DNA from 2 places in the Streptomyces sp. TLI_185 genome. Region 1 is predicted to be linked to the other one. Evidence: riboswitches for the same ligand, from Rfam matches in the RefSeq annotation. Region 1 holds a riboswitch; the other holds the start of a gene.
The links. A riboswitch is a leader RNA that binds a small molecule or an ion and turns the genes downstream of it on or off. The one in region 1 is predicted to bind cobalamin.

Region 1 (3,594 bases):
ACAGGGTCACAAAGGAGCGTGGCCCATCGCCACCTTCCAGCCGCGAGGCGGACGGACGAGGCGGACGGAAGAAGGAGCAGGATGCCAAGGCCAGTGGATCCGAGTCTGCCGGCGCAGACTACGCATCGAGTTGCGCAAGGCCCGCGAAAAGGCGCAGTTGACCCAGCGTGAGGCCGCAGAAGCGCTGGAGTGGTCACTCTCGAGGATCATTCGCATCGAGGCCGGCGCCGTCAGCCTCTCGGTGACCGATCTGCGGGCGCTACTCCAGCGGTACGACGTGACGGACCCGCAGCTCGTCTCCGAGCTGGAGGAAGCCGCCCGGGGCTCGAAGGGGCAGAGTTGGTGGACGGACTTCAGCGACGTGCTGAACCCGTCGTTCGCCCAGTACCTGGGAAACGAGAGCGCCGCGAACTCCGTGCAGACGTACCACCCCATCGTCTTCCCGGGCTTCCTGCAGACCGAGGACTACGCGGAGGCGCTGCTGGCTCCTGTCGCCCCTGCGGAGCGGGTGCGGCGCGTGGTCGAGCTGTGCACCGCGCGCCAGGAACGGATCTTCGAGGGGGACCACGCTCCCGAGCTGTCGTTCGTGGTGGACGAAGTGGCACTGCGCCGCAGAATCGGCGAACCGGCTGTCATGCGCCACCAGTTGCAGCACATCAAGAGCCTGATGAGGCTCCCCCGCGTGTCCCTGAAGGTCCTGCCGTTCGGTGCAGGCGCCCACTACAGCACCCTCGGCAGCTTCCTGCTGCTGGGCCAACCCCTGGGATCTCAGCCCTGTGAGAAACAACTGCCACGGGCTGCGCGTGAGATGGACGCGTGCCTCTCCTGCCGATTTCTTCGTGTCGCGGACCAACACCCCCTCCGCGACGACGGCGACCGCCACGCAGGTGTCCCCGTTCAACGAATGGCTGCTGATGCGCCACGCACTTGCGGACGGGCCCCCGTCGACCACACAGACCTCCTCGAGTCGAGGGCTGGTGCCTCGGAGGTGTCCACTGCGCCCGAAAACCGTAGCGTCGCTGCCCTCGACCACGCAGGCCCCCCCCCGAAGAATGGGACGCAAACGCCCCGCACCGCTCGCCCTGCCGCTCCCCGAATTCTCCTTTTCAGTCCAGAGATGCCGGATTCGGTCGACCAGAGCACGAACCAGCCCTCGTGTGGGCATCAGCACACTCCTCCGTCCCAGGTCAACAGCAAGTTGACTGCCCTTCCAGGCCGTGGTGGACTGCCGAAGCCATGTACGGCGGCAAGAGAGGAAGCCGGTGAAAGTCCGGCGCGGTCCCGCCACTGTCACCGGGGTAGTAAGCCCCGGGAGCCAGGAACTCTCACCGCCGGTCTCGTCGAACCAGGGCGCGGACACCCTGAGTGAGGACATATCGCCATGCTCGCCTGCCGTTTGAGGTACAGCACCAGGTCCCTGCCCGACCCCACGGCCGGCTGAGCCGATGCGTGCCGATCGCGTCTTCGCGTACGGCGCCGCCGCCGGCCTCCTCGGTGACCATCTGCTCGGCGATCCGCGCCGTGGGCATCCGGTCGCCGCGTTCGGGCGGGCCGCGGGGGCCGTTGAGCGGGTGTTGTGGCGGGACCATCGGGGGTGGGGCGCGCTGCACACCGCCGTGTGCGCCGGGAGCGCCATTGCGCTCGGTGCCGTGGCGCAGAGGGCCGTACGTCCGTCCCGTACCGCCTCCCTCGCGCTGACCGCGGCCGCCACGTGGGCCGTCGTCGGGGGGACTTCACTCGCGCGCGAGGCCCGAGTCATCGGGCGTGCGCTGGAGGCCGGGGACGTCGAGGCTGCCCGGGCCAGGCTGCCGCATCTGTGCGGCCGGGATCCGCAGGCCCTGGACGCCGACGGGATCGCGCGGGCCGTCGTGGAGTCCGTCGCCGAGAACACGTCCGACGCCGTCGTGGGGGCGCTGGTGTGGGGGGCCGTGGGCGGGGTGCCGGGGCTGCTGGGGTTCCGGGCCGTCAACACGCTCGACGCCATGGTGGGGCACAGGTCGGCCAAGTACCGGCGGTACGGGTGGGCTTCGGCGCGGCTGGACGACGTGGCGGGGTGGCCGGGGGCGCGCGTGACTGCAGTCCTGGCCGCCGTCGCCGGGAGTGACGGCCGGGGGGCCGTACGCGCCTGGCGTGCCGACGCCTCGAAGCATCCGAGCCCCAACGCCGGGCCCGTGGAGGCCTCGTTCGCGGGGGCGCTCGGGGTGCGGCTCGGGGGGACCTTGTCTTACGGGGGGCGGGTCGAGCATCGGCCTGTGCTGAATGGGGAGGGGCGGGCTGTGGAGGTCGGGGACATCGAGCGGGCCGTGCGGTTGTCGCGGCGGGTGGGGTGGTTGGCGTTGGGGGTCGGTGCGGCTGGGGCGGTGCTGCGAGGCCGGGTCGCACGGAGACCGGCGGTGGGGGCTGTGCCCACGCGTTCCGCCCTGGCGGAACGACTGCCCACAGCGGCTGGCGGCTGCCGGTCGGGGTGGGCGTCATGAGCGGTGGAGGTCTCCTCGTTGCCGGTACCACCTCCGATGCCGGTAAGAGTGTTGTCACGGCCGGGATCTGCCGTTGGCTGGTGCGGCAGGGGGTCAAGGTTGCGCCCTTCAAGGCGCAGAACATGTCCCTCAATTCGTTTGTGACGCGCGAGGGTGCCGAGATCGGGCGGGCTCAGGCCATGCAGGCGCAGGCCTGCCGGGTGGAGCCGACCGCGCTGATGAATCCCGTGCTGCTCAAGCCCGGTGGCGAGCAGAGCAGCCAGGTCGTGCTGATGGGCAAGCCCGTCGGCGAGCTGAGTGCGCGCGGGTATCACGGGGGGCGGCAGCAGCAGCTTCTGGGGACCGTGCTCGACTGTCTCGCCGAGTTGCGGGGCACGTATGACGCCGTGATCTGTGAGGGGGCGGGTTCACCCGCCGAGATCAACCTGCGCCGGACCGACATCGTGAACATGGGGATCGCCCGCAACGCGCGGCTTCCCGTGCTCGTGGTCGGTGACATCGACCGCGGCGGGGTATTCGCCTCCTTCTTCGGGACCGTCGCCCTGCTCTCGCCCGAGGACCAGGAGCTTGTCGCCGGGTTCCTCGTCAACAAGTTCCGGGGGGACGTCAGCCTCCTGGAGCCCGGGCTGGACATGCTGCACGGCCTCACCGGACGGCACACCTACGGCGTCCTGCCCTTCCGGCACGGCCTCGGCATCGACGAGGAGGACGGGATGGGGGTCCCCCCGCGCGAGCGAAGCCGAGCGTGGGGGAGGGTCTCTCTGCGCGGGACGGTGCGGGAGTCGAACCTCGCGCCGCCCGTCGGCGAGGACGTGCTGCGGGTCGCCGTGTGCGCGATCCCGCTCATGTCCAACTTCACCGACGTGGACGCCCTGGCCGCCGAACCGGGTGTGGTGGTGCGGTTCGTGGACCGCCCGGAGGAGCTCGCCGACGCCGACCTGGTCGTCGTTCCGGGGACCCGGGGGACCGTGAAGGCCCTGGAGTGGCTGCGGGAGCGGGGACTTGCGGACGCCCTTGTCCGCAGGGCCGCAGAGCAGCGGCCCGTCCTCGGCATCTGCGGCGGCTTCCAGGTCCTCGGCGAGCACATCGAGGACGAGGTCGAGAGCCGGCGCGGGCA
Region 2 (3,594 bases), 2.7 Mb from region 1:
CGGTGCCGGCACCAAGACGGAGACGGACCGCTGCCAGTTCTCGCTGGACGGCACCAGCTTCTTCGACTCGGTCAAGGTCGACGACCAGACCCTGAAGCCCACCGACGACGGCAAGATCCACGTCAAGGTCCGTACCGCGGGCGATGCCACGACCTGCACGGCCTCCCTGGCCTCCTACCTCGCCCACGGCCCGTCCTTCGCCACCTCCGGCGAGCAGGTCTTCGTCGACTTCGACTCGGTGACGGTCAAGCAGGGCCAGACCGACTCCCTCGACATCGCGGTGCCGGACGCGGGCTGCTTCGCGCAGGTCGACCTCTACCGGGGCGCCGTGAAGTTCGACGGCAGACTGGACGCCAAGGACGGCTTCGAGCACGGCGATCTGCCCAAGGGCCCCGACCACCCGGTCATCAAGGACAAGCTGATCGCGTCCTGGAACGGCGGCACGAAGGACTGCACGAGCACCGAGTCGCAGCCGCCGTCCACCCCGCCGGCCTCGACCCCGGCGTCCGGGCAGCCCTCGACCCCGGCCGAGGAGAGCCCCACCCCGACCCCGAGCGCCTCCGAACCGACGCCGGGCGGGTCCGACACCCCGGTCGCCTCCGCGTCGACGACCGTCCCCGCGGTCTCACCGAGCGGCGGGGACCTGGCTCAGACCGGCGGCGGCAGCAACTCCGGCATCATCGCCGGCGGCGCCGCGGCCCTCCTGGCCGCCGGCGGTGCGATCGTCGTCGTGACGAAGCGCCGCCGCGGGTCCCACTCCTGATCCACTCCCGAGATACGAACGCCCCGGAGACCCCCGCTCCGGGGCGTTCGTCATGCCGAGGGGGTCACGCGACTCAGCTCCCGTCCGCCCCACAGTGCTTGAGCAGCAGCCGTACGTCCTCGTCGACGACCCGGTAACGCACGACCCGCCCCTCCTTCTCCCCGGCCACGACCCCGGCGGCCCGCAGCAGCCGCAACGCCTGGGAGACGGCAGGGTCGTTCATGCCGGTCGCGATCGCCAGGTCGGACACGGCCAGCGGGCCGGTGCGGTGCAGGGCGAGCAGCAGGGCGAGCCGCTTGGGGTCGGCGAGCAGGGAGAAGCGGCCGGCCCAGGTGCGGACGTGCTCGGCGTCGCCGATGGCCTCGATGGCCTCGCACACCCGGTGGCCGTCGATCGTGCGGCGGTCTGCGCGGTCGGCCGGGACGAGATGCATACGGCCATCCTCGCAGGCACCCCTATGTGATCTTCAATACCTGCGCAGGTATGCAGCTATGCAGGGGAGTGCCCACGGCCCTACGGTGGGCGGGCCGTGGTGTTCGGGAAGTCGGTGCCATGCCGACGCGGCCCTCGCCACTGTGATCGGGGAGTTAGTCGCCCATGTCCCGCAAAGGACAGCCACTGGCCGCAGCAACGCGGCCGGGAAGGCGGGTGGCGGACGCATGACCCGTAAGCCAGGAGACCGGCCACGGCATCTCACGAAGTGATCCACGAGGTGCTGGAGCGTGACCGCATGACCCTGCCCGGGACATCCCTGCCCGAGCCGAGGACCGCCTCCTTCCGCTGGCGGCGCGAGGACACCGTGAAGACGGCGGGGCTGATGGCCGTGATCGCCGCCCTGCACGTCGTCGCCTTCGGCATCCTCTTCCTCCTGGTCGTGCCCGGGCACTACGAGGTCGGCAACAAGGCCTTCGGACTCGGCCTCGGCATCACCGCCTACACCCTGGGCATGCGGCACGCCTTCGACGCCGACCACATCGCCGCGATCGACAACACCACCCGCAAGCTGATGGCCGACGGCAAGCGGCCGGTGTCGGTGGGGTTCTGGTTCGCGCTCGGGCACTCCAGCGTGGTGGTCGTACTGGCGGCGATGATCGCGGGCGGCACCCAGCTCGCCGACAAGGTCATGAACGAGCACTCCCGCACCCACCAGGTGCTCGGATTCATGGGTACGACGATCTCGGCCACGTTCCTCTATCTCGTCGCCGCGCTCAACCTGGTCGCCCTCGTCGGCATCCTGCGCGTCTTCCGGGCGATGCGGGCGGGGACGTACGACGAGAAGGAGCTCGAACAGCATCTGAACGCGCGGGGGTTCATGAACCGGATCCTCGGCCGCCTGACCAGGTCCATCTCCCGCCCCGGCCAGATGTTCCCGCTCGGCTTCCTCTTCGGCCTGGGCTTCGACACGGCGACCGAGGTCACGCTGATGGTGATGGCGGGCTCCGGCGCGGCGGCCGGGCTGCCCTGGTACGCGATCCTGTGCCTTCCGCTGCTCTTCGCGGCCGGCATGAGCCTGTTCGACACGCTGGACGGCACCTTCATGAACTTCGCCTACCAGTGGGCCTTCTCGAACCCGGTGCGCAAGGTGTTCTACAACCTCACCATCACCGGACTGTCCATCGCCGTCGCCTTCTTCATCGCCACGATGGAACTCTTCGGCCTCGACCTGGCCAACGTCGGCTACATCATCGTCGGCCTGTTCGTGGTCGTGTGGGTGGCGGCGGTGTCGTACTGGAAGGCGGCGAAGGTGGAGCAGCGGTGGGCGGCTTCGGCCGCCGAGGCGGACTAAGCAGGCCTGGCGAAGTCCGCTCCGGTTCGGCCGCGCCCCAAAGGGGCGCGGGGCTGGGTCGACATGCGGCTTCGCCGCGGGGCGCGACCAGCGAAGGCGCCGCAGACGACACGACAGACGGCCCATCGTGCCCTCAGCGGAGCGCTAACGCTCCACGGTCTCCAAGTACAGCTTCACGAACCGGTCCACGTCCACGTCCAACGCCACGTCCACCAGCGGCTGTTGCCGCACACCCTCGTGGATCTCGGACTCCCCGGGGCGCGGGCGGCGGTCGACGACCGTCTGGCCGCGGGTCGGGCCGGGGGCGAGGGAGACCTCGACGGGGAGCAGGCCGGTGGTGATGCCGGCCGGGTCGACGACCGCGCAGACCGCGCCCGCGTCACCGAGGCCGCCGGCCTCCTCCGCCTCGGGGGCCTCGCCCTGGTGCGCCGGACGGTGGGCGAGGAGTTCCCCGGCCAGCCGGGTGCCGGGCTCGGTGCTCGCGCGCAGCCGGTGCACATCGGCGCTGGGGACGACGACCTGAGTGAAGACGTCCAGGCCGTACATCGTGATCGGCACGCCGGCGGTGAGCAGGACGGCGGCCGCCTCCGGGTCGTGCCAGACATTGAACTCGGCGACCGCCGTGGCGTTCCCGGTGGCCACCGCGCCGCCCATGAACACGATCCGCTCGATGTTGCGGGTGACTTCGGGGTGGGTGCGCAGCAGCAGGGCGATGTTGGTCAGGGGCGCGGTGGGGACGAGGGTGACCGGGCGCGGGGAGGCGAGGATCTCGCGGCGCAGCAGGGTGACCGCGTCCACCTCGGCGGGGGTGCGGGCGGGCGCGGGCAGGCCGAGGTCGCCCATGCCGTCGGAGCCGTGCACATGCCGCGCCGAGCGCGCCGGCTCGATCAGCGGGCGCTCGGCTCCCCGGCCGACGGGGATGTCGGGGGCGCCGGCCTGCTCCAGCACGGTGAGGGTGTTGCGGACGACGCCGTCCACGTCCGTGTTCCCGGCGACGCAGGTGACCGCGCGCAGGTCGATCCCCGGGTGGCGTACGGCGAACAGC

Region 2: linked by a shared signal. The riboswitch ahead of EDD92_RS24765 (HoxN/HupN/NixA family nickel/cobalt transporter) and the one ahead of EDD92_RS12050 (cobalamin biosynthesis protein) in region 1 are both predicted to bind cobalamin.

Annotation. Positions count from the first base shown of each region.
Region 1 covers NZ_RKRB01000001.1:2,657,744-2,661,337, forward strand. The annotation lists partial or broken gene EDD92_RS12040 (helix-turn-helix domain-containing protein) at 158-697, shown strand; partial or broken gene EDD92_RS51065 (DUF397 domain-containing protein) at 779-1,165, opposite strand; cobalamin riboswitch at 1,204-1,346, shown strand; gene EDD92_RS12050 (cobalamin biosynthesis protein) at 1,446-2,477, shown strand; gene EDD92_RS12055 (cobyric acid synthase) at 2,474-3,594, shown strand, end outside.
Region 2 covers NZ_RKRB01000001.1:5,377,011-5,380,604, reverse strand. The annotation lists gene EDD92_RS24775 (LAETG motif-containing sortase-dependent surface protein) at 1-763, shown strand, start outside; gene EDD92_RS24770 (metalloregulator ArsR/SmtB family transcription factor) at 837-1,196, opposite strand; cobalamin riboswitch at 1,277-1,466, shown strand; gene EDD92_RS24765 (HoxN/HupN/NixA family nickel/cobalt transporter) at 1,494-2,549, shown strand; gene EDD92_RS24760 (nucleoside hydrolase) at 2,694-3,594, opposite strand, start outside.